Regions from separate parts of the Enterococcus saigonensis genome, predicted to be linked through region 2. Evidence: predicted binding sites of a transcription regulator. Region 2 holds the regulator's gene; the other holds the start of a gene.
What was found. The regulator LexA, encoded in region 2, represses DNA repair genes until DNA is damaged. The targets are predictions, from matches to a motif close to CNAACANNTGTTNG.
Positions count from the first base shown of each region.

Region 1: recA (recombinase RecA) is a predicted target of LexA. The motif match lies at 3,112-3,125, and genes of this name have one in related genera.

Region 1 covers NZ_AP022822.1:173,801-190,030, forward strand. Annotated here, with positions in the region: gene ymfI (elongation factor P 5-aminopentanone reductase) at 1-150, shown strand, start outside; gene EsVE80_RS00780 (helix-turn-helix domain-containing protein) at 171-1,082, shown strand; gene pgsA (CDP-diacylglycerol--glycerol-3-phosphate 3-phosphatidyltransferase) at 1,119-1,697, shown strand; gene EsVE80_RS00790 (competence/damage-inducible protein A) at 1,830-3,071, shown strand; gene recA (recombinase RecA) at 3,285-4,325, shown strand; gene EsVE80_RS00800 (ABC transporter permease) at 4,948-5,892, shown strand; gene EsVE80_RS00805 (carbohydrate ABC transporter permease) at 5,906-6,832, shown strand; gene EsVE80_RS00810 (ABC transporter substrate-binding protein) at 6,851-8,320, shown strand; gene EsVE80_RS00815 (YesL family protein) at 8,522-9,136, shown strand; gene EsVE80_RS00820 (sensor histidine kinase) at 9,081-10,856, shown strand; gene EsVE80_RS00825 (response regulator transcription factor) at 10,849-12,333, shown strand; gene EsVE80_RS00830 (glycoside hydrolase family 1 protein) at 12,405-13,781, shown strand; gene EsVE80_RS00835 (ROK family protein) at 13,817-14,674, shown strand; gene EsVE80_RS00840 (Rgg/GadR/MutR family transcriptional regulator) at 14,724-15,584, opposite strand; gene EsVE80_RS00845 (GH92 family glycosyl hydrolase) at 16,211-16,230, opposite strand, start outside.
Region 2 covers NZ_AP022822.1:1,406,831-1,423,060, forward strand. Annotated here, with positions in the region: gene nth (endonuclease III) at 1-580, opposite strand, end outside; gene EsVE80_RS06650 (DnaD domain-containing protein) at 584-1,270, opposite strand; gene EsVE80_RS06655 (RidA family protein) at 1,388-1,765, opposite strand; gene EsVE80_RS06660 (Fur family transcriptional regulator) at 1,762-2,205, opposite strand; gene cysK (cysteine synthase A) at 2,476-3,408, opposite strand; gene EsVE80_RS06670 (glucosaminidase domain-containing protein) at 3,579-4,475, opposite strand; gene tkt (transketolase) at 4,729-6,723, opposite strand; gene EsVE80_RS06680 (DUF896 family protein) at 6,811-7,053, opposite strand; gene lexA (transcriptional repressor LexA) at 7,222-7,842, shown strand; gene EsVE80_RS06690 (hypothetical protein) at 7,964-8,176, shown strand; gene EsVE80_RS13995 (hypothetical protein) at 8,423-8,551, opposite strand; gene EsVE80_RS06695 (metallophosphoesterase) at 8,871-10,190, shown strand; gene EsVE80_RS06700 (ABC transporter permease) at 10,362-11,636, opposite strand; gene EsVE80_RS06705 (ABC transporter ATP-binding protein) at 11,633-12,316, opposite strand; gene budA (acetolactate decarboxylase) at 12,702-13,415, opposite strand; gene alsS (acetolactate synthase AlsS) at 13,490-15,142, opposite strand; gene thiD (bifunctional hydroxymethylpyrimidine kinase/phosphomethylpyrimidine kinase) at 15,418-16,224, opposite strand.

The DNA of each region.
Region 1 (16,230 bases), 1.2 Mb from region 2:
GCTGAATTAGAACAATTGATAGCAGAAATCCCGTTAGGAAGACTAGCATATACGAAGGAAATCGCGGCAGCTGTAGCCTTTTTATTTCAACAAGATGCCCAATATATTACCGGTGCAACAATTCCTGTGACCGGAGGCTGGCTGCATTAAAGACTGGAGAGAATGTGTAAGTGGCAAATGAAGCAACAACTATCGGTGCAAGATTACGGCAAGCCCGTTTAAATAAAAATATTTCTTTGGATGAACTACAACAAATCACCAAAATTCAAAAACGCTATTTAGAAGCGATTGAAAGCGGAAAATTAGATGCTTTACCCGGTTCTTTTTATGTCCGGGCTTTTGTGAAGCAATATGCACAGGCAGTCGGAGAAGATGGAGATAAATTAGTTGCTATTTTAGATGGCAAAGCTTCGCTTACACCACCTGTGCCTAAGCGCGCACAACCAGAAACAGTACAAGGTTCAAGAAAATCTTTACATGTAGAAGAAAAAACTGGCAATCCCATTATGAGGTTATTACCGGTTATTTTCTTTGGGTTAGTGGCATTGGTTATTGTCGTGATTGTCTTTTACATGACGTGGCAAGATCGCAGCAATCAAACACCAATGATTGCAGATAATTCTTCGGTAGTTGTTAACCAAGCCTCCACAGCAAGTTCAAGTAAAGCGGCAGCATCTTCCACTAAAGAATCCGAGACAAAACCCGCAGAATCTACGAAAGAATCTGAGAAAAAAGAAAAAGAAATGGCAGTAAAACTGGATAGTAACACTCAAAGTGAAGCAGTTTTTAGTTTGACTGATGCCAAAGGTCCAATTAAACTAGATTTTGCCGGCAACGCAAATGGTCCGTGCTGGATTGGTGTCCTAGTTAACAATGGCTACGTTTATCAATATACATTGCAAGCAGGAGAAACGCAGTCAACGACTTTACCAGAAGGTGCAGCTAATGCAACCATTGTTTTAGGCGCAAGTGGCAACTTAAATATCAAAGCTAATGGCAAAGACTTAAATTACACAGATCCGAATATTCCGGCTTTGCGGAAAAATATAACATTGACAATTAATTATCAGACAGCTGAGTAGACAGACAGTTTTGTGTAGAAAAGGAGATTTTTTCAAGTGAATTTACCCAACAAATTGACGGTTATTCGAATCTGTATGATTCCAATTTTTATAATGATTTTAGTATTGCCTTTGGATTTTGGCACCCTTACTGTAGGGGGAACTGAACTGGCCATTACCCATTTAGTCGCAGCGATTATTTTTGCGGTCGCAAGTTTTACTGACTGGCTCGATGGTCATATTGCTCGAGCGCGTGGGTTAGTTACTAATTTTGGTAAATTTGCTGACCCTCTAGCAGACAAGATGCTCGTGATGACAGCTTTTATTTTACTAGTTGACTTAAACAAAGCACCAGGCTGGGTTGTTGCAATTATCGTCTGCCGTGAATTAGCTGTGACAGGATTACGGTTATTGCTGGTAGAAGGTGGCGAAGTAATGGCTGCTGCATGGCCAGGAAAAGTAAAGACAGCGACACAAATGCTAGCAATTATTTTCTTATTTTTAAACAATATTCCGTTTAACTTAATCGGAATTCCAGTTGATCAAATTTTGCTTTATGCGTGCTTAATTTTTACAATTTACTCAGGCGTTGATTATTTTGTCAAAAATACAGCGGTATTCAAAGGCTCAATGTAAAATTAAATATAACAATTGTGGGATAAATTTTATTCCCTAAATTCCCAGAAAGAGGTGCTGTAAAATAAAATTTATTTTGCAGCACCTCATTGTTTTTTTTATCAAATGCGTATATGAAAGTGAGGGATCACATTGAAAGCAGAAATTATTGCAGTAGGAACAGAAATTTTATTAGGACAAGTCGTTAATACCAATGCGACTTTTATTTCAGAAGAATTAGCAGATTTGGGGATTGAGGTTTATTATCATAGTGTAGTAGGGGATAATCCCGAACGCTTAGAAAGTTTGCTAAAAACAGCAGATAATCGTAGTGATTTAGTTGTTTTGTGCGGTGGTTTGGGGCCAACAACAGATGATTTAACAAAAGACGTTGTAGCCAAATACGTCGGGCAAAATTTAGTGGAAGATGTTGCAGGTCGCAAGGAATTAGATCTCTTTTTTACGCGAGCCAAGCGAAAAATGACCTCCAATAATTTAAGACAGGTATTGGTTTTTGAAGACGGTATTGCGTTACCAAATGAGACAGGTCTTGCCATTGGTATTTTTTATCAAAGCTCGACAACTGCTTTTCTACTTTTACCAGGACCACCTTCAGAATTGCGTCCGATGTTTTTGCACCATGGAAAAGCCTTATTAACAGAAAAATTTCCACAAGCAGATAAACTTATTTCTCGTGTACTGCGTTTTTATGGAATTGGAGAATCCCAATTGGTGACACAACTAGCTGATTTAATTGAAGAACAAACAAATCCAACCATCGCTCCGTATGCTAAACCAAATGAGGTTACATTGCGACTAACAGCCAAAGTACAAGATGAAATAAGCGGAATAAAATTATTAGATAAGACGGAATCAGCCATTTTAGAGGAGGTGGGGGAGTACTTTTACGGTTATGGCGAAGAAAATTCATTAGAAGCAGTTGTCGTTAAATTATTGCAGGAAAAAAAATGTCGTGTAACAGCAGCAGAAAGTTTAACGGCAGGTCAGTTTCAAGCCACCCTTGCCAACGTTAGTGGTGCTTCAGCGATTTTTGCAGGCGGTTTTGTGACATATGCAAAAGAACAAAAAGAACAATTACTACAAATTGATCCGGCTTTATTGGATGAGTATGGCGTTGTTAGCGAAGAATGTGCCAAAGCGATGGCTCAAAATGCACGCACAATTGTTGGTGCTGACTATGCGCTGAGTTTTACCGGCGTAGCCGGGCCCACTGAACTAGAAGGACAGCCAGTAGGAACAGTTTGGATTGGATTAGCCAGTGAAACAGAAGTTAAAGCATATTTGTATCACTTCACGCGCAATCGTAGTTACGTGCGTCATAGTGCTGTTATGGCGGGGTTGGATTTATTGCGCCGTACGCTTTTAGCAAAATAAATAGCCAAAAGCGAACAAAAGATTAATATCTTTTAATATGCGAAAATACGTTCGCTTTTTCTTGCTTTTTCAATTTAGAAAGGCTATTATTAAAAAGTAGTTCGGAGTTATTCTTTCTTAACAGTTGCACAAGTTTTATTGTTTTGATACAGTTTCGCTTCAAAAGATGAGGCTTTTGATAGAACAGATGAAAAGATAATGGAGGGAATTCATTTGGCAGACGATCGCAAAGCAGCCTTAGATGCTGCATTAAAGAAAATTGAAAAAAATTACGGTAAAGGTGCCGTAATGAAATTAGGAGAAAAGGCAGATCAACAAGTTTCTACAATTCCAAGTGGCTCACTTGCTCTAGATGTAGCTTTAGGTGTGGGTGGATACCCGCGTGGTCGTATTGTTGAAATTTATGGTCCTGAAAGTTCTGGTAAAACAACCGTTGCGTTACATGCCATTGCAGAAGTACAAAAAAACGGCGGTACAGCTGCTTTTATCGATGCTGAACATGCCTTAGATCCTTTATATGCACAAAATTTAGGGGTTAATATTGACGAGTTATTATTATCACAACCAGATACTGGTGAACAAGGTTTAGAAATTGCCGATGCTTTAGTTTCCAGCGGTGCAATTGATATCGTTGTAGTCGATTCGGTTGCGGCGTTAGTACCCCGTGCGGAAATTGATGGTGAAATGGGAGATGCTCACGTTGGTTTGCAAGCCCGTTTGATGTCTCAAGCATTACGTAAACTATCAGGCTCTATTAATAAAACGAAAACAATTGCCGTCTTTATCAACCAAATTCGTGAAAAAGTTGGTATTATGTTTGGTAATCCTGAAACAACTCCTGGTGGCCGTGCCCTGAAATTCTATGCAACTATCCGTTTAGAAGTTCGTCGTGCGGAACAATTAAAATCTGGAACAGATATTATTGGGAATCGGACTAAGATTAAAGTTGTTAAAAACAAAGTAGCGCCACCTTTTAAAGTAGCGGAAGTTGACTTGATGTATGGCCAAGGTATTTCCCAAGAAGGAGAACTTTTAGATATGGCGGTTGAACAAGACATCGTCGATAAAAGCGGTGCTTGGTATTCATACAAAGGTGATCGTATCGGACAAGGTCGGGACAACGCCAAAAATTATATGAAAGAACATCCTGAAATGAAAGCCGAAATATCCACCCGTGTTAGAGAAGCATACGGTATTGGAGATGGAACGGAAGTAACGGTTGAAGAAGCACAAGCAGAATTACCACTGGATTAGTTTCATAAAAAAGACCCTACGAAAAAATTTCGTGGGGTCTTTTTTATGATTAAATTACCTATCACACTCCCTATCTTCTTTATCTGACTGAAACGGCAAGAGAAGAAACCTTATAGGCTGTTTCAAACGCATTTGCATTAATTCAATTTACTCCAATGAACGGATCTACCACATAATGAAAGCCATTTTTGTAACCATCTAATGTTACTACATGACGATTCCAAATAGCATCTCCCCAAAAGAGATGGTGTGTTTAGCGCAGGTAAAACCATAAGTTACCCATGACACAACTGGATTTCCTTTCGCTACTTCATTTTTAACTCTAAACAGTTGTTATTATACACCTGGATTCAATACACAGAAAATAATCATGTTATCTGGTAAGAGGAGTTCAATTCCTTATCTTCTTTTTTCAATAGTCCCAGTTGTACGTTGAAAAGTTTTGCTAAGTTTTAAATGTGAACAAAACATGAAAAAAGATATATCATTTCTAAAATTTGTTGCATTTTATCTAAAGTTTGTTCCTTACCTCTTGGTTTTGAAAGCGGTATTATTACTACGTCAGGAAGGTCCAAAAGATTAAAAACGACCGTGATGCAGAAAAATATAGGGAGGTTTAAAGATGAAGAAAAGGAAAAAAGTGGGCTTTTGGCAAAATGTGTGGCGCTATAAAGCTTTAATTTTAATGGCGTTACCAGGGTTTGTCTGGTTTATCTTCTTCTTTTATATACCGGTGTTTGCCAATGTGGTAGCTTTTAAAGATTTCCACATTTCGCCAAATGGGTTTATTGATAGCTTGATGACAAGTAAGTGGGTAGGTTTTGATAATTTCAAATTCTTATTTGCTTCAAAAGACGCTTGGCTGATTACCCGCAATACAATCGCGTATAATGTAGTTTTCTTAGCATTTAACTTATTTTTTGCGATCGCTTTTGCAATTATTATGAGTGAACTACGAAACAAAAAATTGGTAAAAGTTTATCATACGATGTCACTTTTACCTTACTTTTTATCTTGGGTTGTAATCGGTTACTTTGTATATGCTTTTTTAAGCCCAGACAAAGGGATTTTCAATTTATGGTTAACAAATAACGGCAAAAATCCAATTAACTGGTATACAGATCCTACATGGTGGCCATTGATTTTCGTTGTGATGAATGTTTGGAAGAGCTTAGGTTACAACAGTATCATTTATTACGCTTCTGTCATGGGAATTGACCCAACTTACTATGAAGCGGCAATGGTAGACGGCGCTTCAAAATGGCAACAAATTAAAAATGTTACGATTCCTCAAATCGTGCCAATGATGATGGTCTTGTTGATTTTAAACATTGGGGGGATTTTTAGAGCAGACTTCGGGATGTTTTATAATTTGCCACGTAATAATGGAGCCTTGTACCAAGTAACCTCTGTTTTAGATACTTACATTTACAATGGGTTAACTGCAACTGGTGATATTGGTATGTCTTCTGCAGCTAGTTTATATCAATCTGTTGTAGGGGCAATCTTATTATTAGGCACAAATTTCGTGGTTCGTCGGATCGAACCAGATTCAGCATTATTCTAAGGAGGAGCGACACATGCGTAAAAAAGAAAAAGTCTCAAAAGTGGAAATTCGTTCCTTTAGTCCCACGGTTAATATTATCTTCAATATCGTCATAGCGTTATTTGCGATTTCATGTGTACTACCCTTTATCTTTGTAGTGATGATTTCGCTGACAGAGGAACATTCATTAGCGGAGTTGGGCTATCGTTTTTGGCCTAAAGAATTTTCAACCGCTGCTTATTCGTATATTTTTGCCGGCAAAATGAGTACAAAAATTTTCCGCGCGTTTGGGGTAACAATTTTTGTAACGGTTTTAGGAACGGTAGTGAATGCGACGATGACATCGCTTTATGCGTATGTCATTTCTCGTTCTAACTTTCCTTTCCGTCGCTTCTTTACTCTTTTTGCCTTAGTTACAATGTTATTTACACCAGGGATGGTAGCAACTTATTTAATCGTCAGCAATATGCTTTATTTAAAAGATACTATTTGGGCGTTGATTTTGCCGATGGCACTGGGACCATTTAATATTTTAGTAATGCGAACCTTCTTTATTAAAACGGTACCAGATAGTATTATTGAATCTGCCCGGATTGATGGTGCTACAGAACTACGGATTTTCACGAAAATCGTTTTACCTTTAGCTGTACCAGGAATTGCAACAATCAGTTTGTTTGCCGCACTAGGTTATTGGAATGACTGGTTTAACGCATTGCTTTATATTCAAAATGATAACTTGGTACCTTTGCAATATTTATTGATGAAAATTCAAAGTAATTTGGATTTTCTAGCTAGAAATGCGGGAATGGGTGCGCAAATTCAAGGTGGACTTGCTGCGTTGCCGTCTGAATCAGCCCGCATGGCAATCGTTGTGGTTTCAACATTACCGATCGCATTGACCTATCCGTTTTTCCAAAAATATTTTGTGGGCGGATTGACAATCGGCGGAGTGAAAGAATAAAAGAGTGGAGGAGAAGTAATGAAAACGTGGAAAAAAGTGCTAGGTATTAGTGCATTGGCATTAATGACAGCAGGGTTAGCAGCTTGTGGCAATCAAAAAGAAGCTTCAAAAGACTCAGAGGCAAGCGGCGACTCAAAAACATTATTAATGTATCAAGTAGGTGATAAACCTGAAAATTATGATGAATTAATGAAAATCGCCAACAAGCGCATTAAAGAAAAAATTGGTGTAACCATTGATTTACAATATATCGGTTGGGGTGATTGGGATAAGAAAATGCCAACCATCATCAACTCTGGTGAAAGTTACGATATTGCTTTTGCTTATCAATATGTAGCAAATGCACAAAAAGGCGCTTTTGCAGATTTGACTGAATTATCACAAAAATATGCCAAAGATTACATGGATCAACTACCTGAAATGTACAAAAAAGGTAATGAAGTTGACGGGAAATTATATGCTATTCCAGTTTACGGAAATGCTTGGGCACAACAAGTATTAACTTTTAATGATCAATACGTGAAAAAATATAACTTGGATATTTCAAAAGTTGACGGTTCCTATGAATCAGCTACAGAAGTTTTAAAACAATTTCATGAAAAAGAACCCAAAATTGCCGCTTTTGCAATTGGTCAAACTTTTAACGCCTCTTCTAACATGGACTTCCCATTAGGAAAAGATTATCCTTTTGCAGTTCGCTTAGATGCTGATGGCGCACCAAAAATTATTAACCAATATGAAGACAAAGAATTCCAAAATAACTTAAAAACGTTGCACGAATGGTACAAAGAAGGCTTGATTCCGACTGATGCAGCAACTAATACAACTGGTTTCCCATTAGAAGGTAACACTTGGTTCATGCGTGAAGAAACACAAGGACCAATGGATTACGGTGATACAATTTTACGTAATGCAGCCCAACAAGATTTAACCTCTCGTCCGTTAACCAATCAATTGAAAACAACAAGCCAAGCACAAATGGCAAACTTTGTTGTTTCCAATACTTCAAAAAATAAAGAAAAAGCAGTTGAATTTTTAAACTTGCTAAATACTGATCCAGAATTATTAAATGGTTTAGTGTATGGTGTTGAAGGCAAAGCTTGGGAAAAAGTTGGCGACAACAAGTTGAAATTACTTGATGGTTACAAACCAAACGAGCACATGGCAGCTTGGAATACCGGGAATAATATGATCTTATATACTCAAGATACAATTACGGATGAACAAATTAAACAACGGGATGAAAGTATCGAAAATGCACAAACTTCTCCAATCTTAGGTTTTAACGCAAAAACAGACAATTTTAAAACCCAATTATCGAGCATTATGAACGTTATGAACCGTTACAAAGCCAATTTAAACACAGGTTCAATTGATCCGGAAACTACAATTCCAGAACTTATTTCTGAACTTAAAAAAGCGGGTTGGGACGATGCCCAAAAAGATATGCAAAAACAATTGGATCAATTTGTAAAAGATAATAAATAATTTCGTTAATTCGTTTTCTTTAGGGAGATTTAGCGGTGACAAAAAGTTGTTGCCGCTGGATTTTTCCTTAGAGAAAATCTAATATTTGATGGTTAAAGCTGAGGATGTAATGTTATTATATGTTCAGCTGTAAGTATCAGAGTAGATGAATTTTTAAATGTGATACATTTGGCGGTAGTATTTTGTAAAGGAGTTTTAGAAATGGTAAGTAGTGGGATTCAACGACTATTTTATGTGGCTTGGATGATTATAAAATTGAACTTATATTTTATTTTATTTACGTTAATGGGGGGCGTAATTTTTGGTGCCGGTCCGGCCTTCCAAGTAATGACGGATTTATTAATGGAACATGGTATTGATTATCAGCAGATAACTTTCAAGCGGTTTATGTCTCATTGGAAAGCTAATTTTAAACGAAGCAATGTTCATTTTTTAATTTTTGCTGGCATTAGTTTTTTCTTAGGCTATAACTTGTACTTATCAGCTCAGATTCAAGGAATGTTATGGCTTGTTATTGATTTTATCTTGGCATTTGTTTTATTCCTAATTGCAGTGTTATACCTTTATGTGACACAGTATGAAACCAAGTATGAAATATCCCATTTTAATTTGTTCAAATTGGCTTTTATTAGTGTCTTTTTAAACTTTGGTGCTTTTTTGAAAGTACTCTTTGGTTTAGTTTCGATTTTTGTTTTAACCTGGTTTTTCAAAGGGCTGCTGCTTTTTGCAACATTTGCTCTAATCGCCGTATGGAGCGGCTTTGCTACAAAAGACAATCGTTTTATGGTGGCTGGAAAGTTGGCGCAACATGGCTAAATTTTTAGCACGTCTTTACAAAAGAAAATACTTAATGAATCGTTTGATGCAAATTTACAGCCTTCTGTTAGTAGGAGTTATCCTGCTGACGGTGGCTGCTTTGTGCGTTTATACAGCAGATAGTAATTACCGCAAAATGAAGAGTGATTTGGACGGTTTAGAAAATCGCATTATGAATTCAGTAGAAGATAATAATGATACAATGAGTTTTATTTATATGGAGTTGGCAGGATCTAATGCGGCGATTGCTAACGTCCAACAATATTTAAATTTGTCTGCTGCTGATTATTTTGAATATACCCAAGATTCTTGGCAAGCTTACCAGCGAGATACGCGGATTTCAGAAACAATTAACGGTTTTTTTAATGCCTTTAATGATTTAGATCAGCTTTATGTCACCTTAGATGGTTCGAAAAATTATTTAATGGCAGACAGTTACAATCACAATGGTCGCAAACTTCAAGGGAAAATTCCAGCAAAAAGTGGCTTTGTCATTACGCGACCAATCGTAGACCAATATGGTTCAAATATGGTTGGCGAAATTTCGGCGGTCTTTTCTCGAGCAGCAGTTCTTGGCATGCTGGAAAATTCGATGGTGGAAGATGGCATGGAGGCGTATATCTTTGATAATGCGAACAATCCGATATTTACGACTCACAATCAATTGTATAACACGGCTTATCAAAACTTGGTTTATGCAATTGAAAACAAACAGCCACTGCCCAAAAAAATTACAGATAAATATTATGTTCTACAAAAGAAAACTAGTCGCGATCTTTCTTATGTATTATTGGCTAGCAAACAGGTTTTATGGCAGAAAAATCTGCGAACTTTTGCCATCGCTATTTTGGTCGGCAGTGGCTTAGCAGCTATTTTACTAATTACCTTGAATCGGACGTTTAAACGTTATTTTCAACAAATTGAAACCATTGTCGGCATTACCCATAGTGTGGCTGAAGGAAATTTGCAAGAACGCATTGATGTTAGTAAAGTTCAAGATGAGTTGTATGATTTATCCGAAGCCATTAACTTTATGGTTGCAAGCTTGGATCAGTATATTAAAGATAATTATGAGCTGGAAATCAAGCAACGAGACGCCCATATGCAGGCGTTGCAATCACAAATTAATCCGCACTTTTTGTACAACACACTGGAATACATTCGTATGTATGCTTTAAGCAAGCAGCAAAAAGAATTGGCAGATGTTGTCTATGCCTTTTCAGCTCTTTTGCGAAATAATACGACACAAGAAAAAACAACAACACTAAAAAAAGAGCTATCGTTTTGTGAAAAATACGTATATTTGTATCAAATGCGTTATCCTGATCGGGTAGCTTATAATTTTGTTATTGCTCCTGAATTGGAAAATTTGATTATTCCAAAATTTACGATTCAGCCCCTAATCGAAAATTATTTTGTTCACGGCATTGACTATACGCGTAATGATAATGCCATTAGCGTAAAAGCCAATTTCATTGCTGAAGATATCGTAATTCGTGTAACCGATAATGGCAAAGGAATGACGCCTGAACGCGTGCGAGAAGTTCAAAATAAATTAAAAAGACTCGAAAATGCAGCACAAAATTCAATTGGTTTGCACAATGTCTATGCACGTTTGCAAAATACCTTTGGCTTAGATTTTAGTATGGTCGTGACTTCACAATGGGGTAAAGGGACTACGCTGACGATTAAAATCAAAGGAGGGCGAAATTTTGTATAAAGTAATGTTAGTCGATGATGAATATATGATTTTAGAAGGTCTAAAACAAATTTTACCTTGGCAAGAACTTGGTTTTACCGTCGTCAAGACAGCACGCACAGGCTTAGAAGCACTAGCGTATTTAAAAGAGCAGACAGTTGACTTAGTAATCAGTGATATTACAATGCCAGAAATGACCGGTATTGCCATGATTGATGCAGCTTATCAGCGGGGGTATAAGTTTTCTGCAGTTTTTTTGTCCGGCTATCAAGAATTTGAATATGTGAAAGAAGGAATACGACTGGGGGTCAAAGATTATTTGGTGAAACCCGTTGATCAAGAGGAACTATTGGCCATTGTAAAAAAAATCAAAAGAGAATTAGATGAAGCGGCGCATCGGCAAGAACAAGAACAATTGGTGTTAGAAAATAGTTTAAGTCGCTGGTTAAACGATGAGTTAAATGAATCTGATTTTTTTGAATTGATGAAACATTTCAAGGCGAATGTGAACGGGCCTTTTACAGTAATTAAAATTTTAAGTGACTCCGATATTTTACTTGCGCTTGCCAAAGAAGCCAAAAGAAGTGGGCAGCCCCTCGTAATTGCAGGCGGTCCACAACAACATCAGCAAATTACACTGATTTTCACCGGAAGCTCAGAAAAATTATCGCTTTTTTTAGCTTATGCCAAAAGACAATATCCCGGTTCTTTAAAAATATTTGTGGGAGAAACTATCAAAGAATGGGAAAATTTGTACGAAAGCTATGAAAAAATCTTGCAGATGGAAGAGCTAAATAATTTTTATCCGGATTTACTGCCAACATCTTCTATGGATTTAGCTGATGAATTAGGCGAAGGGGAATTTTCTTTTTTGGCTTTCAACAAATCATTAATGATTGGAGATCAAAAAACCATTCAGCAAGAATTGGATGCTATTTTTGATGATGCTGTAGCTCGCCAAATACAGCCAGAAAATGCTCGCTATATTGCCTTTTTACTCTTTACCGATATTTCCCGGCAATACCCAACCGCAACCAAAGACATTTATGAAGCTACAATTGAACAAATTCGTAACAGCGATACTGTCTATCAGTTAAAAGAATTATTAGAAGCAGTTTTGCAAATGACCGATCGTCAGCCGGTAGAAAAACAATTTTCTGAAATGACGCAAAAAGTAATTGAGATTGTCCAAAATAATTATCGCCAAGATTTAACGTTAAAACTAGTTGCAGATGAGCTACATTTAAATGCAGTCTATCTTGGCCAAGTATTTAAAAAAGAAATGCATAACAGTTTTTCCCAATATTTGAATCAAATTCGTATTAAACGTGCCCAACAATTATTACTCCACAGTAATTTAAATATCAATGAAATAGCTGATGAAATCGGGTATAACAATACTAATTATTTTTCAAAAATGTTTAAAAAGCTAAATGGGATTACACCAAAAGAATTTCGTGAAGCGTATCATGGGGATTATTCAAATTTACAAAGTTAAGTAAAAAGAGTGCTGTTTACATTCAAAAAACACTGTCTAATGAGCAAATTAAGGAGGAAAAGAGTATGACAATAAAGAAATTTCCAAAGGGATTCTTGTGGGGTGCAGCAACCTCTGCACCGCAAACAGAAGGTCATAGTTTACAAAATGGTAAGTCAAAAACAACATGGGATTATTGGTATGAAAAAGCACCTGAAAAATTTAACGAAAGACAAGGTCCAGCAAATACGTCTAATTTATATGAAATGTATACCGAAGATTGTAAACGGATGCAAGAAGTTGGGCTGAATTCTTATCGGACATCTATTTCATGGGCGCGCTTATTACCAGATGGCCAAAGGGTGAATCAAGAAGCAGTAACTTTTTATCGTGATTATTTCAAAAAAATTAAAGAAAATGGCGTGGCGCCAATTATCAATTTATTTCATTTCGATATGCCGATGTGGTTAATGGAAAAAGGAGGTTGGGAAGTTCGCGAGTCGGTCAGCGCATTTGCTTTTTATGGCAAAACAGCCTTTGAATTGTTTGGCGATTTGGTGACAGATTGGACAACGTTTAATGAACCAATTGTTCATGTGGAAATGGGCTATTTATACGGCTATCATTATCCAGCAGTGACTGATTTTAAAAAAGCCGTTCAAGTTGGGTACCACACGCTTTTGGCCCATGCTGCGGCGGTAAAAGAATTTCGAGCAGTACTACCGAAGGGAAAAATTGGGATTATTTTGAATATTACGCCGACTTATACCCGTAGTGCGTCTAGTGCAGATCAAAAAGCAGGTGAAGCATCGGATTTGTTAAATACAAAAAGTTTCTTAGATCCGGCTGTTCACGGTAAAATCCCACAAGCTTTGATTGACTTATTGGCTAAACATCAGCTAACGCCCCAAACACAAGCAGAGGATGCTGAACTTTTAAAAAATACAGTTGATTTTATCGGTTTGAATTATTATCATCCGCGGCGTGTACAAGCACCTCAAAATCCAACGCTGCCAGCTCAGACGCCAGAAGATTTATACGAACCATATGACTGGCCCAAAAAGCGAATTAATCCTTATCGTGGTTGGGAAATTTACCCAGAAGCTTTATACGATGTGGCAATGATGATGAAAAATGAATACAACAATTTACCTTGGTTTGTCTCAGAAAATGGAATGGGTGTAGCAGACGAAGAACGTTTCATGGATGAAAAAGGCATGATTCAAGATGATTACCGTATTGAATTTATGATTGAACATTTAAATTATTTACACAAAGGTATTGAAGATGGCAGCAATTGCTTTGGTTACCATACGTGGACTTTTGTTGATTGCTGGTCGTGGTTAAATGGCTATCGCAACCGTTACGGTTTTTATCGCGTTGATTTAGAAGACCACTACAAACGTAGCTTGAAAAAAAGTGGCCTGTGGTTTAAACAAGTTAGCCAAAATAACGGTTATGATGTGTAAAAAGATAAAATAAATAAATAAAGGCAGGGGAAAAAATGGTACTTGCAGTTTTTGATATTGGCGGATCAGCCGTAAAATATGGAAAATGGGAAGAAAAGAAGCTACACAGTCAAGGGAGTTTTAAAACGCCCGACACGTTTTTAGAAATGGTTGCAGAAATGAAAAAAGTCAGCGCCAAATTTGGAACACTCGATGGAGTGGCCATTAGTTCACCTGGCGCTGTGAATGTGGCAAAGCGTCGAATTGATGGGATTAGTGCGGTAGAATATTTGCATCAGCGTCCGATTTTTGATCAATTAGAAGCAGCATTTGGCGTACCAGTAACGATTGAAAATGATGCCAATTGTGCCGGCATTAGTGAAATTGAACTAGGAGCTGGGACAAAGGCGCAAAATGCAGTTTTTGTGGTGATTGGAACCGGCATTGGGGGCTCCATATTTATCAATCGCAAAATTTATAAAGGTAGTCATTTATTTGGCGGCGAATTTGGCCTAATGAAACCTTTTGGTAAAAGTATATTAAGTCCTATTGGTACAGCTGTTAACAAAGCACGCACATATTCTGAAGCCACAGGGCAAAAAGTGGATGGTCGGACGTTATTTGAATTAGCAGATAGTGGCGATGAAGTAGCGCAAAAATATCTTGCTGAAATGTATGATGCGTTGGCACATTCTTTATATGATATGCAAGTTTCGATTGATCCGGAAATTATCATCATTGGTGGTGGAATTTCTGTGAGACCAGATGTGATTGAAAACATTAAAAGACGTATTTTTGATTTACTAAAAGCAGAAGGCGTAGAAAGTATTATGCCAGAAGTAGTCGCATGCAAATTCAAAAACGATGCCAATTTAATTGGTGCTGCGGCAAATTTTGAAGTTTTACAAGGTTAACAAAATAGTCCAACCCAGCACATGTAAATGGCTTGGTTGGACTATTTTTCTATTTATTCTCGTTAATAATTTCCTCGTAAAATTCTTTTAGTTCCTGTGCTTTTTCACTCATGCCAAATAGCTCTAAGGCAGCGTAAAAGTCAGTGAAGTCAATATCTTTTGGATTAGTAGCATTACGAGCTTGCAGGAGCTTTTCAAAATATAAAGCCATCATTTTAGCGTACATGTATTTTGGTTTTTTGGCAACGGCTTGTAAGCCAGTTAAAAATTGAGATAAAATGTGATCATTTTTCCGTTGAAAGCCAAGAATAATTCCGTTAATAAAAAAGGTCGTGACCAAAGATGTGTAGTAGGGATTGGTAGCATTTTCGGTCAAAGTTTCTTTGGAACTATCAAAAAGAGCTAAGATCATCTCATCTGAAAAAGCGAACATTAAATTCATAAAGGTTGTCATCTCAAAGTGTTGCCACACTTCGACTTTAAATAAATAGTCACAAATTTTGTTGATTTCTTTTTCATATTTTTTATCATCAAAATAATTATTTTTATAGGCTAAAATTGTTTTTGTTTCAAACCACAAGATGTAATAATAGAAATCATGGCTGTTTAGATAATTTTCCCAAATTTCAGCTTTTAATGTAGGTGAAAAAGCACCAGTATAATATTCTTTCACAAATTGTGCAGCTAATCGTCGCTTGGGGGAAACTTCATGATTTTCCAAAAGTAATTGATATTCTTCTACCCGCAAATTCATCCGATCAAGATATTGGAATAAAATGCCGCTAGAAAGTTCTGTGCCGCGATTTTCAAAGGAAGAAAGTGTCGTGCGGGAACTAATTCCTTCGCAAAGCTGTGTCTGAGTATAGCCGCGCTCTGTGCGCAGTTTTTTTATTAATTGTGCCTGTTCCATCCTGATTCTCCTATGACGCATTTTTGTACAAAATTATTATAGCCCGAAAAAAGTGATTATACTAGGTCTGTAAGCAAAAGCTAAATATTTTGATTTTAGTCAAAAAGAGGAGTGACTGTGATGTATCCTAATTCACCTTGGGAAGTCGAAGTATTCTAATAAAAAATGAAAAAGTAGGGTTTGGTAGAAGAATCAGCAATGCATTAGGGGAATGCCAAAAGCTGATTTACTTTTTTACTTAAGATAAAAATAAACGGACTTTTATTTTAGAGTCTCATCTATGCTGACTGATTAAAGTAAAAGTCATACGTCATTTCATACATAAGATTGCAAAACAGTTAGCCGTTTTGTCCATAGCGCAATGCGCATTGTCTTTTTCAACATTGAAAAGAGTTCGACTTTCTATTCTAAAGCTGTCGATTATATTTTTTGAAAACAAGCCAACTTTAATCTTATGTCAGCATCCGCTGTAACAGGTCGTAAAAAGCCGTCGATATTTGAAATACACCAGTTTTGGTGCAATTTCAAAAGACGGCTTTTTGCGATTTTTTTAGTTAAAAATAAAGTAAAGCGGTGTGACTACGAACTAACACACTTCAAGTTATGACTTGTGTTTAGAAGTAAAATTATTTGAGTGCACTTAGCG
Region 2 (16,230 bases):
GATTACGAGCTAGACAGTGATAACGACCAAAAAAAATCATGCGATGGTGATCTTTAATCCATTCATCCTGCGGCAACTTTCTCATTAACGTTTTTTCAACCTCTCCAACGGTTGCATTCAATTTGCAAATTCGCAAACGCTTGGAGACTCGTTCAACGTGTGTATCAACAGCAATAGTCGGTACACCATATGCTTCTGCTAATACTACATTTGCCGTTTTTCTACCAACCCCAGGTAAAGATTCTAAAATTTTGCGATCATTCGGTACAATGCCGCCATATTTTGTGGCAATAATATTCGCACAAGCTTTTATATTTTTTGCTTTGGTACGATATAAACCAATTGTTCTAATTTTAGCAATAATATCATCTAAGGATGCTGCTGCCAAAGTATCAGCTGTACCAAATGATGCAAATAATGCCGGTGTTGCCTTATTAACAGAAACATCTGTGGCTTGAGCGCTTAAAATAACAGCAATTAACAACTGAAATGGTGTATTATAAATCAATTCACCATGCGCATCAGGGAACATTTCGCCCATAACCTTTAAAGCATACCGCGTTTTTTCCACATTTAGCATGGATCATTCTCCTTTCAGCCAATTTTGTAAGGAATAAGGTGAAAGTTCTTTATTACTATTCGGCTTTGCTTTTTGCTTCTGATAGCGGGTTTTATCACTGGCCACATCTTGAGCAGACTGAATATTTTTGCTGCGCCAACTTGATAAAATACTTTCAATATACTGTAAGCTACGTGCGTTATTTAATACAGCTTCTTTTAAAGCTAATATAATAATTTCAGGACTATAATTGTCTTCTTCCAACCACTGAGCAATTCGTTCATATTCAAATGATGACAAAGGGCGCCCAAATTCCTGTTGAAAATGCAAAAACATTTGTGAAATTTCTTGTTGTTGTCCTTGTTGCTTATTGTCTTTTTTTTTCTGAGCTAGTAATTGCGCAATTTTTTCAAAAATCGGTGTAAATAGATAATGGTCTTGTTGCTTATTGTCTACTACTACCGTTTCAATTTTAATGACCTGCTTTAAAACCAACTGGTTCAGAAGTTCAAAAATTTGCTGTTGCGCCACGCCCATCTCGGTTGCGATTTGGCTTAAATCAGGAAAATGATCTCCTTGTTCATGGTGACGGTATAGTTGCAACCAAAAAACTAGTTCTTCACTGCTTAAGCCTAATTCGTGATAGTAATCTAAAATCAAATTAGAAATAACTGTTTGTCCAGCAGCAAAATAATCGTCTAAAGCTAACATTGTATCCCTCATTTCTTTTTACTAGTATAGCGTAATTTTTATTTTACTGCGAAAAAAAAGCCAATCTCAACCTAGCAGGCTGGACTGACTTTAGCTGATAAAAGTCGGTTCAAAGTACTACTTCACAACTGCCACAATTTCAATTTCGACCATGGCATCTTTTGGTAAAGCTGCCACTTGTACTGCTGAACGGGCAGGGAAAGAACCATTAAAATATGAAGCATAGACCTCATTAAAAGCCGAAAAATCATTCATATCTTTTAAAAAACACGTTGTTTTAATGACATTCTCCAGTGTCAAATCGCAACTTTTCAATAAGCCTTGGATATTTTTGAATACTTGGGTTGTCTGCTCTGAAATTGTTGTCCCTACTATTTCTCCAGTACTTGGATCCAGCGGAATCTGACCTGAAGCAAATAAAAATCCATTTACAATCTTTCCTTGTACATATGGTCCAATGGCTTGGGGCGCTAAATTTGTCACGACATCTTTCATTTTGTGTTCTCCTTTTCTTGACAGTCTGGACATAATCCATATACTTCCAAACGATGATCATTAATTTTAAAACCGGTCAATTGACTCGCAGCAATCTCAACATCTTCTAATGATGGGTAAAAGAAATCAACTACTTTACCACAGTCTGTACAAATTGCATGGTAATGTGGTTTAGCGGCAAAATCAAAGCGACTAGAAGCATCACCATATTTCATTTCTTGAACAAATCCAATTTCAGTAAATAAGCGTAAATTATTATATACAGTAGCAACGCTCATACTAGGAAACGAAGGTGATAAAGCGTGATAAATTTCATCAGCAGTTGGATGGGATCTATGGCCAATTAAATATTCTAAAACGGCTTGTCGCTGTGGAGTCACTCGAATATTATCTTTTTTTAATTTTTCAATTGCTTCTGTAACAGTCAGACGTTCCTCCATTTAATCCCCTCCTCTTCTTTCTCATCTTATAGTGTAATAATACTATGTGCAGCGACAAAAGAAAAGACTCTGATTAAAATTCTAAATCAATATAGGTCAAATTTGAACAAAACTCAAAAACAAAGCAACAACAATATCTAATACTAATTTTTAGTAACAAAAAAACGCTTAAATACAAATGACCATAAGAAAAATTGGCTATTTAACCTAACTTTTCTTATGGTCGATACAATACTCAAGAGTTTTTTGTCAGCTTACTTTATTAAAAAATCATTCCTCATCAAACTGATAAAGAACAGTTGATAAATAGCGTTCGCCATTATCTGGTACAATTGCTAGAACTTTTTTACCTTTACCAAGTTTTTTTGCAACATCAACAGCAGCCTTAATGGCAGCTCCGGAGGAAATCCCTACCAGAATACCTTCTTTTGTTCCCATTTTACGAGCTGTGGCAATCGCATCATCACTTGATACTGCTACTGCTTCATCATATACCTTTGTATCTAACGTATCTGGAACAAATCCAGTACCAATTCCTTGAATTTTATGAGGACCTGGTTTTCCGCCTTCTAGAACCGCTGATTCGGCTGGTTCTACCCCATAAATTTTAATTTCTGGATAGATACGGCGCAATTCATGTCCCGCTCCAGTAATCGTTCCACCTGTACCTATACCTGCTACAAAAGCATCTAATCCACCGACACCAAACGCATCAACAATTTCTTTCCCTGTTGTTTTTTCATGAACTTCTGGATTAGCTGGATTTTCAAATTGCAAAGGTAAAAAGTAGCCATTTTCTTTTGCTTCTTTTTCTGCACGCTTAATGGAGCCTGTGATCCCTTCTGACCCAGGAGTCAAAATTAATTTTGCGCCATACGCTTGCATTAATTTGCGACGTTCAATGCTCATGGTGTCTGGCATAACTAAAATGACATTATAGCCTTTTGCAGCGCCAACCATCGCTAAGCCAATACCGGTATTTCCAGAAGTGGGTTCAATAATTGTTCCACCAGGTTTTAAATTTCCTTGTGCTTCGGCTTTTTCAATCATACTTTGGGCAATGCGGTCTTTTACGCTGCTACCAGGATTGAAAAATTCTAATTTTACATACAATTCAGCATCATCACTTGAAACTAAATGATTAAGTTTTACAATGGGAGTTTGACCAATTAAATCCAAAACAGATTGATAAATTTCACTCATGTTACTTCCTCCTTGTATTAGCTGAAAAAAACAGCTGTACTTATTTACATAATAACGAAATTATTACCTTTGTGCGAATATTTTGTCTTAAAAAAACTATTCTAAAACTACTAACCAGAAATTCATTTAGCCGGTAGTTTTAGAATAGAAGCGGTTATTAATTATTAAATTTATACATTAAGTTGTTGCCCAACCATAATTGTATCACTGGATAGTCCATTGTTTAACATTAGTTGGTCAACAGTCGTACCATACTTTGCAGCGATATCCCAGAGTGTATCTCCTGAAACAACCGTGTATACACTACCTGTTGTTTGGCTTTGTGAAGCAGGCACAGTATTTTCAACGGAAGTTTCATCATGCACATTTGTTTGTGCTTGTACAGTATAACTCGTTTGACCATAGCTAGAAGCTGGTGTGTCATATTGCGTCAAATTATAAGCTGTAATTAAATAATTCAATTTTTGATTATACGTAGGATCCGTTGCATAACGTCCAGTTAAATAGGCTGTCGCATCTAGATAACTTGCAGTATTACTCTTCCAAGCGCCTGCATAGTGAGCTGTCCCAGTAGCAAAACTTGTACTGCGTAATACATAAGCATGGTCAGCTAAAGATTCCCAGTAAGAATTATACTGACGGAATGGTTCGTTCATGGTTATCCATTGGCCGTTTAAGTATTCTTGAGTAGGAAAAGTGACTGACTGTCCATTATACGCTCCTTTTACACCAAACAAATTATAGTATGGCGCCTGTGCCAAAACAGAAGATCCATTTCCACTTTCTAGAATTGCTTGGGCAATCATAACAGAAGCATATAAGTCATTTTCTTGCGCAATTTGAGAGGCAGCCCCACCGATCTGATTAATTAGATTGGCCGTGTTATCTACGCCTTGACTTTGTAATTCAGCTGCATGTACACTGTGTGCTGGCATTAGTGCCATCACTCTTGGTGTACATGCCAAGCCTACACCAACTAGTGACATTGCTTTTTTACCAGTAAATTTATATTGAAAAGTCACTTGTTTTTTTTGATGTCTTTCACTACGGGTACGATACTCTGACATTTTCTTCCTCCTGATGATAAAAACTTATATAAAATTAAGATAAATATAAAGATAACTAAGTATATGTATTATAGCTTGATTTTTTTTGCTAATCAAATGATTCTCTCTTTGTAACAAATATTTAATATACGCAACATTTAAAAAGTTTTTTAAATGTTTTTTTCGAAAATTCGTCTATTTTTCCACAAAAACAAAAAAGACTCTTTATAAACCGTTAGGAAAATCAGCTTATAAGAGTCTTTTAATAGTTTAATTATAATGAATTGTAAACATCGACGACATTCTCAACAGTAAATCCAAATTCACTAAGTACCTTTTCGCCAGGAGCAGATGCACCAAAGTGATTAATTGCAATTACTTTTCCCGCAAAGCCCGTATATTTTTCCCATCCAAAGGGGGAAGCCGCTTCAATTGCAACTCGTTTTACTACATCATGCGGTAAAACACTTTCCTTATATTCTGCACTTTGAGCTTCAAATAAATCAAGACTCGGCAATGACACAACCGAAACATCTTTTCCAGCTTTTTGCAATTTTGCCTGCGCTTGCACTGCTAAGTCAACTTCTGAACCAGTTGCAAGTAAAATTCCCTCTGGTTTTTCTCCTTGTTGCGGTGAAAGAACATAACCACCTTTTGCAACATTTTCATCAGCATTTTCTTTTGTCCCAGGTAAAACCGGTAAGTTTTGGCGACTTAAAACCAAAACAGTTGGTTTGTTTGTCGTTGTCATCGCAATTTTCCAAGCTGCTCTTGTTTCATTTCCGTCAGCCGGACGAATAACCTGAACATTCGGGATACAGCGCACACTTGCTAGCTGTTCAATTGGTTCATGCGTTGGTCCATCTTCACCAACAGCCACAGAATCATGGGTAAGAACGTACACAACTGGTGCACTTTGAATTGCTGATAAGCGCAATGCTGGCCGCAAATAATCTGTAAACACAAAGAATGTTCCACCGTACACGCGGGTGCCCCCATGTAGTTGAATACCATTCATAGCAGCTGCCATGGCAAACTCCCTAACGCCAAACCAAATATTACGACCTTCGTATTGACCAGGTTCAAAATCTTTCTCTGCTGCCACCATAGTATTATTAGACGATGACAAATCTGCTGAACCGCCCCATAAAGTTGGCACAGCTTTAGATAAAGCTTGAATCATTTCTTTACTTGATACACGGCTTGCTTGTGACGTTCCTTCTTCGTAAACAGGCAATTGTGCATCCCAACCATCAGAAAGTTCCCCAGCAAAAGCAGCCTTAAATTGTGCTGCTAATTGTGGATATTCTTGCGTATACGCTGCAAACATTTTATCCCAAGCATCTTCTGCTTTTTGTCCGCGATCATTGATTGCTTCTTTAAAACGTTTTGAAGCTTCCTCAGGTACAGTAAAATCGGGATAATTCCAATCGTAAGCTTTTTTAGCAGCGGCGATGCCTTCTACTCCAAGGGGAGCTCCATGAACTTTATTTGTACCTTCATTCGGTGCACCAAAGCCAATAATTGTTTTGACTTCAATCAGTGTTGGTTGGTCTGCGTTTTCTTTAGCTTCTTCAATTGCAGCAGAAATTGCCTCTAAATCATTGCCATCTTTTACTAAAATATGTTGCCAACCATAAGCCTCAAAACGTTTTCCAACATTTTCTGTGAAAGCTTTTGAAGTTGGTCCATCCAAAGAAATATCATTTGAATCATATAAAACGACAAGTTTGCCTAATTTCATGTGTCCAGCCATTGACGCTGCTTCTTGTGAGACACCCTCCATTAAATCACCATCACCACAAAGTGCGTAAGTGTAGTGATCAATGATATTAAAATTATCACGATTATAAGTAGCTGCTAAATGCGCCTCACTCATTGCCATACCAACAGCCATTGCAATACCCTGACCTAAAGGACCAGTCGTGGCTTCAACACCATCCGTATGATTTACCTCCGGATGTCCAGGTGTCTTACTACCCCATTGACGAAAGTTTTTTAAATCATCAATTGTAACTTTGTAACCTGCGCAATGTAGTAGACTGTAAAGTAATGCTGAACCATGACCTGCAGATAATACAAAACGGTCACGGTCAGCCCAGTTACGAGATGTGGCAGGATTAATTTTCAAATGTTTTGTCCAAAGAGCATAAGCCATCGGTGCAGCTCCCATTGGTAACCCTGGATGACCAGAATTTGCAGATTGAATTGCTTCAATACTTAATGTACGTAAGGTGTTAACGCTCAATTCATCGATTTTATCAAACAATTGTGCTTCCTCCTATTTTAGGTTTTTTTTACCTTTATTGTTTACATCCTCATTGTAGCGGATTATTACTAGAAAAGCAATTAAATATCAATCCCGATTGTGTAAACCTTTTTGTTTTTGAATTTCCTTTAATTTATCCGGTGTTACATCGTTTCCTTTAGGATCAACAACTTTCATTCCTTCAATGTGGTGTCGCATACCTGAACGGAAAGCTTTTAGATACTCTTCACGTAAATTTATTTGTTCGCGTGCTTCTGCATCAGTTAAGCTAGCTTCTTTTTTCTTTTTTGCCAGCTCATTAATACGTGCTAATTTTTCTTGTGATAGCATTTTAAAATCCCCTTTTTATTATGAACTTTAAACTATTTAGTAACACAACTCTTTTCTTATCTTAGCTAAAAAAAAGCGCTCTGACAACCACAAACCCAAAGCGAACGTCTGTTTGATTTGTTTTATACTTTATGCTAAACTTAAATTATTAAAGAAAGAAGGTGCAGTATGGCTAAACGCACAGAAAATCGCCAAATTGAAATTTTAAAATTTATTCACGATCGCGTCTCGCAAAAAGGTTATCCTCCTACTGTGCGAGAAATTGGTGAAGCAGTCTCTTTATCCTCCACATCAACTGTTCACGGTCATCTTTCCCGTTTAGAAAAGAAAGGTTTAATTTTACGTGACCCTACAAAACCACGGGCAATTGAATTAACCGAATTAGGGCTTGAAAAAATCGGAGCTCAACCAGAAACAATTCCAATGCTCGGTGTTGTAACAGCTGGTGAACCAATTTTAGCCGTAGAAGAAGCATCAGACTTTTTCCCAATTCCACCACACTTATTAAACGACAGTGGCTCTTTGTTCATGCTAACAATCCGTGGTGAAAGTATGATTAATGCTGGTATATTGGATGGCGATCAAGTCATCGTTCGAAAACAAGCCTCCGCCAATAATGGAGATATTGTAATTGCCATGACTGATGAAGACGAAGCAACCTGTAAAAGATTTTTCAAAGAACGTGATTATATCCGACTTCAACCAGAAAATGATTATCTGGAGCCTATCATCTTGCAAAATGTTAAAATCTTGGGTTTAGTAGTTGGCCTTTATCGTGATTTACTTTAAGAAGGTAAAAATAAATCTTCGAAATTTTCGAGGATTTATTTTTTTACTTTACAAACCGAACATACTTTCGTATAATCAATATACAAACGTTTGTTCGTATATTTTAATTGAGGTGAAAAGGATGAATACATTTCGTAATATTTCTTTAATCGTTTTGGGTTTAATTGTCAGCTTTGTCATTAGTCACTATGGTATTGCATTAGCCGCTTTGATTTTTGTACCTCCCTTTTTAATTTGGTTTACCATGTGGGACGAAAAAAAATATCGTCAAAGTATTCGTAAATTTTATCCTTATAACCAAAAAGGCCAAAATACCTATCATCAATACAAATAAAATTTCTTAATAGCCATTCAATATTACTTTGATAAGAAATTATTTTTCAGATTTGACAGATTAGTCTCAGGACTTTTACGTCAAATCTTTTTTTGTGTCTGACAACATAATAATTGAAATGAAGCTACTTAAATAATACAAATATAATCGTTGCGAGACTTTTTATAGATATTGCTATTTTTTTATTACGCGAATACTTGCAAATAAAAAAATCGTACTATCTCAACTAGAGAGTACGATTTTTACTTATTTGTTATAAATTTTAGGACCTTTTCGCATATTTTTACGATCATTTTTTGGTGCTTGCATTTCTTTTACTCGGCCACCGCCTTGTTTTTTCTTAATTAACTCGAGCATCTTTTCTTTTTGATTCATTTTTTTCTCCTTAGTTTACCTTAGCTATTACTTTTAAAGCCTGTGATTACTGATTATACAAGATAGAATTCCTTAAAGCAAATACTGCATGTTTGATAAGGAAGTTAGATTCGCTATCTTCCAATGATAGCTTGGTAAAAATGATACCCGGCTAACTTATTGAAAGTATTCAGTACTGGCGTTAATAGCTTTTAGAAAAAGCGATGCGTGAATCACATTTCTGAAAACATCACAACTCGTTAATCTTGTACTGAAAATTTGGTAAGTTTTTAACATCATTAACGACTTTGTGCTATGATAACCTGCGGGAGTGTGGAAGATGAAAAAAATACTAATGCTACTACTGACTCTAACAGGAGTAGTTTTGACAGGTTGCTACAAAGAGGCTGAAAAAACAGCATTCGATTCAAAAAACAATACTTTTTGGGTAGCTACGGATATTCATTTTATTGCCCCATCTCTTCACGATGATGGGAAAGAATTTCAATTTATCAAAAAGACTGCAGCCGGTAAGGATTTGGATTATCAACAAGAAGCTTTAACTGCCTTTATTGACAAAGCAAAAAAAGTAAAGCCAAAAGCAATCATCTTAACGGGCGATCTAACACTTAACGGCGAAAAGCAAAGTGCCAAAGAAATGGCAAAAATTTTTTCTCCTTTACAAAAGATTGGTATAAAAGTTTTAGCAATTCCAGGAAACCACGATATTTTTGATGGCTGGGCACGCAAGTATAGTGGAGATACTAAGAAACGTATTGCCCAAATTTCACCTGCTGATTTTAAAAAATTTTTTCCAGATGGTTATAACCTTGCAACTAGTGTAGACAAAAGTTCTCTGAGTTATGCGCTTAAAATTAATAAAAAATACGACTTCATTTTTTTGGATACAAATGAGTATCCCATCCAGCCAAGTCGTGCGCAACCTCATACGGGTGGCCAAATAACCAAAGAAACATTGACTTGGCTAAAAGAGTGTTTAAAAGGAGCACAAAACAACAAAAGAATTCCAATTGTCTTTATGCACCATAATCTTTTTATTCATAATCCTCTTGTTTACAAAGGTTACGTTTTGTCAAATGCTCAAACGCTTAAAAGTCTTTTAGCACACTATCATGTGCCAATAGTTTTCTCCGGTCATATTCATGCTCAAGATATTATAAAAGATCCTACTAGAGAAACCGATATTATAGAAGTTGTTACTAGTTCTTTTGCTATTGCCGATCATGCTTATGGTGAATTAAAGCTTACACCAGACAACATTTCTTATACGCGCAAAACGGTTGATGTCGACTTATGGGCTAAGGAAAATAAAAAGACTGCTAAAGATCTCCGTTATCATAACACCTATTTAAAACAGCTTTTCCTAAAAGATGGGGAAAGATTAGCCTATCAGCAACTTTTAGATCAAAATATTCGCAATAAGAGTATTTTGGAACCGGCAGCCAATTTAATAGGCGAAGTGAATTACAATTATTTTACTGGTCAAGACAATTATTCGTTAAAAAAAAGAACGCAACTAAAAAAATCACCTGCTTATAAAGAAGTAGCTAAATACACACCCTTTCTACAAAAATATGTTGATTCTGCAATCAATGATACAAATTTACCTGATCAAAAATTAAGAATTAAACTCAAATAAAAAACTTCAGGAAATGCCACATAAGCGGTTTCCTGAAGTTTTTTGCCTATAAAAGCTAGTTTAAGCTTAAATCAGCTAATCGTTTGGCAATCAGTTATAGCTGAATTCTTACGCTTTTAACCGCTATTTCCATTTCACAAAAAAGCAGCTATCTCCTTAAAACAAAAATTTTTACTCATAGCGCAATGCATCAATTGGATCTAAACGTGCTGCGCGATTAGCTGGAAATGTTCCTGCTAAAAAGGCAATTAACATAATAATTATCATAATCATACCAATAGATGAAAAGTTAAACTGCAATAAATTAAAGCCATCTAATCCTTGTAAAAAGGAGTCTGTGGCTACTTTATTCAATACTTTTGCAGTCCCCATCGCAACGGTAACACCCAATGCAGAACCCCAAAAACCAATTAAAATCGCTTCAATACTAAATGTTAAAAAAACTTTTCCTTTACCCATCCCCATTGCTTTCATTAATCCGATTTCGCGTGTACGTTCTTGTACGGACATATATAACGTGTTAATGATACCAAAGCTGGCCGCCAGTAATGCGATAGCACCAAATAACGTTAAAACACCGGTAATCGCATCAACCGTTGAATGAATCATACCTACCTGATCTGCAAAAGTACTAGCCACATATCCTTGTTTAGACAATTTTTCTTTTAACTTTATGATATTCTTTTCAGTTGGTTTTTTTACGGTAGCTAAAATAGAGTAATATTGATTTTGCATGCCTTTAGGCAAACCTGTTTTATTAATTGCGATTAATTTTTCAGACAAACTTTTACTTACGACAGAATTACCATTATTCACGATACTTGGATTGCGTACTCCAACAATCGTTGCTTCAACTTCTGACTGCGTTTTTGTCGCTTGTGATGAAGCTGCCAACTTAACTTTTTGACCTAAAGCTTCTTTCGCATTTTTAAAACCCAAACTTTTGGTATAGTTTGCGGCTAAGATAATTTCATAAGGGCCATTTTTTTGACTTACCTGCTTACCTGTTTTTAAATCAACAGCAATACCGTCTGTACTCGATGCGGCTAACACATACTTTTTATTATTTTTACCAACAATATAATCCGCACTAAAAGATTCGGCTGGTTTTACATCTATTAAACCAGAAGTATTAGCAATTTTTGTTACATCTTTTTCGTCCAATAAGTAGGAATCTTCTGCATTTCCTTGTTCTTCTGTATATTCCTGCGGCTCATCACTTTCTTGACTTGGTCCTTCCTTGACGGCCTTATTAATCATTAATAAGTCGTCACGTCCCACATTTTTCACCTGCTTATCGACATAATCGTTCACACCAGCTTTAATGCCTAGCGTCATTGAAATGGTGAATGCACCAATGAAAATTGCTAAAATAGTTAAAATAGTTCGTCCTTTATTCCGCCATAAATTTGCACTAGCAGAAGTTATTGTATCCCATAAATTCATGCCCGTTCCTCCTTGACAATAAAACCGTCTTTAATGTGGATTTGTCTATCGCAGCGCGCAGCAAGATCTGGATCATGAGTTACGATAATTAGAGTAATACCTTTTTGTCGATTTAGACGAAAAAGCAATTCTTCTACCTTCTCACCAGTGGCAGAATCCAGATTTCCTGTTGGTTCATCTGCAAAAATAATTTCTGGATCGTTAACCAATGCTCTAGCAATACAGACTCGCTGTTTTTGACCACCGGACAAATTAGTGGCTTTGTTTTGTGATTTATCAGCTAAATCTACTGCGGCTAAAGCAGCCATTGCCTTTTCTTGACGTTGTTTACCCGTAATACCTGCAATTTTTAACGGCAAAATAACATTATCTAAGACGCTATCTTTGGCGTTCAAAAAGAATTGTTGGAATACAAAGCCAAAGGTCTGATTGCGTAATTTGTTTAACTCTTTCTTTTTAATATCAGTTGTTCCTTGACCAACAATTTTGACTTGTCCAGTTGTTGGCTTATCTAACAGTGCCAATATATGCATCAAAGTTGATTTGCCTGACCCACTTTTTCCGATAATTGCCACCGATTCCCCTTTTTCAATTTTTAAGCTAATTTCTTTTAATGCAGTGAATGCAGTATCCCCTGAACCATAGGTTTTTCCTACACTTAATGTTTCGATCACTTCCATTTTTACCCTCCTTCAAAACTACTTTTCTCAATGACTGATAAGATAACAGGCATTTTCTTCACTTATTCAGTCTACCGCTCTAACAATTGAGAAAAATCAGACTTAGGGTGTATTTTTTTCTAGTCTTTTAGTCTGTTACTTTAAATAAAATATTTTATTGGTTACTATCAGTTTAAAAGCAAAATAAAATAGCGCTAGAAGACTATTTTTCAAATCTAGCACTATCTTATTCTCATCTAAAAATTTGATCAAAACGTCGTACTGTTACTTTGACCATCTTTGTAGGTTTCGTTTATGAATCTTTCAACCTACAGCCAAATTAAATCTTCGTTAGCAACCTGTCACGTGTCGCAAAAAATACATAAGTTTATCCGAAATTCTTACCTTATTCAGCTTCTTTGATATCTTTTGAAATTTCATCTATTTTAATTTCATTGGTTAAAAAATCAGAACTTTCAACTGGAAAATGTTGCCGAAATTCAGCTAACTCCATTAAATCAATTTGTCCTGTCGTCAACTTAAAATCCAAGACATGACCGCCAAATTTATGATCATCACTAATGAAATGCAAATGAAATCCCGCAGCTGCTGCTCCGTGGAATAGTTGCGGTGTATAAAAACCTACAATTGTTCCTGTTATTTTATCAGCTTCAAATTCTGGTTGATGTCGAGCTACTTCAACGAATTTTGGGTAAGGTTTTACTTGTTTTGGTGCTATCCGCACCTTCATATAACTAAATGTTCCAGTTATTTTAACAGCGGCAAACAAATTATGACTTATTTTATTCAATATTTCTACTTTTAACTCGTCAGCTGCCATATTAGATAGCAAAAATTGAAGATCTGATTCAAAATGAGTAACTGCTGCATAAGGGGTCAATTCATCTCCACTTAGTTGATGGACAGTTCCCGTTTCGTCTGCGTGATAAATTACACCATCTAGGAAAATAACTTCTCCATTCGCGCCTTCCAACGTTCCTAAACCAAAATCTCCATAGTGAGACAAGGTCCCGATTTTTTCTGTTCCATCCATTAAATCTTGCATCAAAGCCCCTAATGTCCCGTGTTGATAAATATAATTTTGAGCTTTCACTAACATATTCAATCTCCTTTTATTTCAGACTTAATAAAGTCGCTGTAACCATCTTTCATTGCTAGTATTTATCTAAAATTTTAATAAAGCTGATCGGGTAAAACTGTTTTACCCAATTCTTTATTGTCTGTATAATCAATAGGAATATCAATGATAACTGGTCCTTGTGTTGACAAACCTTCTTGAATTGCTGACTCTAACTCAGATTTAGTAGTTGCACGTAATCCCTTAGCGCCAAATGCTTCAGCATATTTAACAAAGTCAACTGAACCAAAGTGAACACCAGAAGAACGATTGTATTTCATTTCTTCTTGAAATTCCACCATATTATAACTACCATCATTCCAAATTAAATGAATAATTTTTTGTTTTAGCCGTACAGCGGTTTCGAGTTCTTGCGCGGAAAATAAAAATCCACCATCGCCTGAAATAGAAAAAATTTGCGTATTTGGTCGTACCAATGCAGCTGAAATAGCCCAAGGCAAAGCAACGCCTAACGTTTGCATCCCATTACTAAATAATAGTGTTCGAGGTTCATAACTCCGGAAATGCCGTGCCATCCAAATGTAGTGACTGCCAACATCCACTGTCACCGTCATTTCATCGGAAACATTTTTTTGTAGAGTATCAATAACTTCTAGTGGATGAACACGACCTGGCTGAGTCGTACTTTGGCGCGTAACTACAGTTAATTTACTTTGCAAAGTAGCTAGATAGTATTTCGCATCTGCTGATAGTTGATATTTTTTAATGGCACCACTTAGTTTTTCAATTGTTTGGGCAATACTACCAATTAATTCTAATTCTGGTTGCATATATTGATCAATCTCCATTGGTACTTCATCGATCACGATAATTCGAGCATCTTTTTCAGCATTCCAATTACGGGCTTCATATTCAATTGGATCATAGCCAATTGCTATTACTAAATCACTACGTTTTAACAGCATATCTCCTGGTTGATTTCGAAATAAGCCAACACGCCCAAAAAAATGATCCTCCAATTCTCGTGAAATAATACCCGCTCCTTGAAAAGTTTCCACAACCGGCATTCCCGTTTTTTCAACTAATCTTCTTATTGCAGCTGTTTCCCTTTGACCCGAAGCACGCATTCCAACCAACAACGTGGGCAATTTGGCTTCATTAATTCGTCGCATTAATTCATCAATATCCTCATTAAGAGCAACACCCAACTTTGGTGCTGACAATGGATTAATTGCTTCACTGTTAACTATACCATCTGTGACATCTTGTGGAATTGATAAAAAACTTGCGCCCTTTTTAGCAGTTTTGGCAATCCGATAAGCATTGGCAATACTCTCTGAAAGATTTTCTGGATCCTGAATTTCTGAACTATATTTGGTAATTGGGGCAAATAATGCTGCATTATCCATGCTTTGATGTGTCAATTTGGAAAGATCAGAGCGTTTCACTTGTCCTGCTAAAGCCAATACAGGATCGCCTTCAGCAGTTGCAGTTACTAACCCTGTTGCTAGATTACTGGCTCCTGGGCCACTGGTTGCTACTACTACGCCCGGTTCACCAGTCAAACGCCCGATTGCCTGCGCCATAAAAGCAGCGTTTTGTTCGTGACGCGCTAGAATCAACTGGGGACCATGATCTTCTAACGTATCAAAAACACCATCAATCTTTGCGCCGGGAATGCCAAAGATAAATGGAACGTTATGATTTTCCAAACTATTAACAATAATTTCTGCACCTTTTTTACCCACTGTACTACATCTCCTTAAAAACTGTATCATTATCAAATAATAATTTAGCACTTATTTATTTAATTATCAACAATGTAACACTATCGATTATTGTTTTACTGAAAATTAATGTTTTTTTCAATTCATTTGATATTGATCCGTGTATTCGTTCACTTCAAATAAATCGTTTGCGTAAATATTTAGAACAAATGAAAAAGGATGCATCACTGCACCCTTTTTATTGCGATAAGACACCAAACTTCTATTGCGTCACACTCAAATCATACTACTCTTTCTTAAAAATCATTACCAGCCCAGTGATTAATCGGACCAAACTTGTGTCCAATAACTAATTCAGCTGCAATTGCTTTATTGACAAATTCTTTAGCGGTTTTTACTGCTATTAATACTTCTTGACCTTTGGCTAACTCAGCAGTAATACAAGCCGATAAGGAGTCTCCGGTACCATTTATCCGTTCTGTTTTATGGTATGGTGCCTCCAACCAATGACTTTCTCCTGTTTCTAATAACAAGTAATCCACAACTTTTGTTTGTTTCCCATCTTGATGAGCACCTTTGATTACGATGTTTTTAGCACCCATTTTTTGTAAAATGCGAGCAGCTATTTCAAAGTCTTTTGCTGTATCCAATTTCATATCTGTTAGTTTTTCTGCTTCGTAAAAGTTCGGTGTTAAAACAAAAGCTAAAGGAATCAACTCTTTTTTTAACGTTGCTAAAGCGTCTTCTTCGATTAGCATATTACCATGTTTTGTCATAATAACAGGATCTACCACCAAAGGACCAAAATCATACTGACGATAATTTCTAACGATTGCCTGTATTAATTCTGAATTGGCAAGCATTCCAGTCTTGCTGGCACGAATCTGGTAATCGGCTGCTAGCAATTCAAATTGTTTATCAATAAATTCTGTCGGTAAAGTTACACTTGCCCCAATTCCATAAGAATTACCTGCTACACAAGCCGTCAATACAGATGCACCATACACTTTTCTTGCAAAAAAAGTATGTAGATCTGCTTGCATGCCAGCTGAGCCATCACTATCAGAACCTGCAATAGTTAAAGCTTGTGGGTATTGTTCCATCGTTGT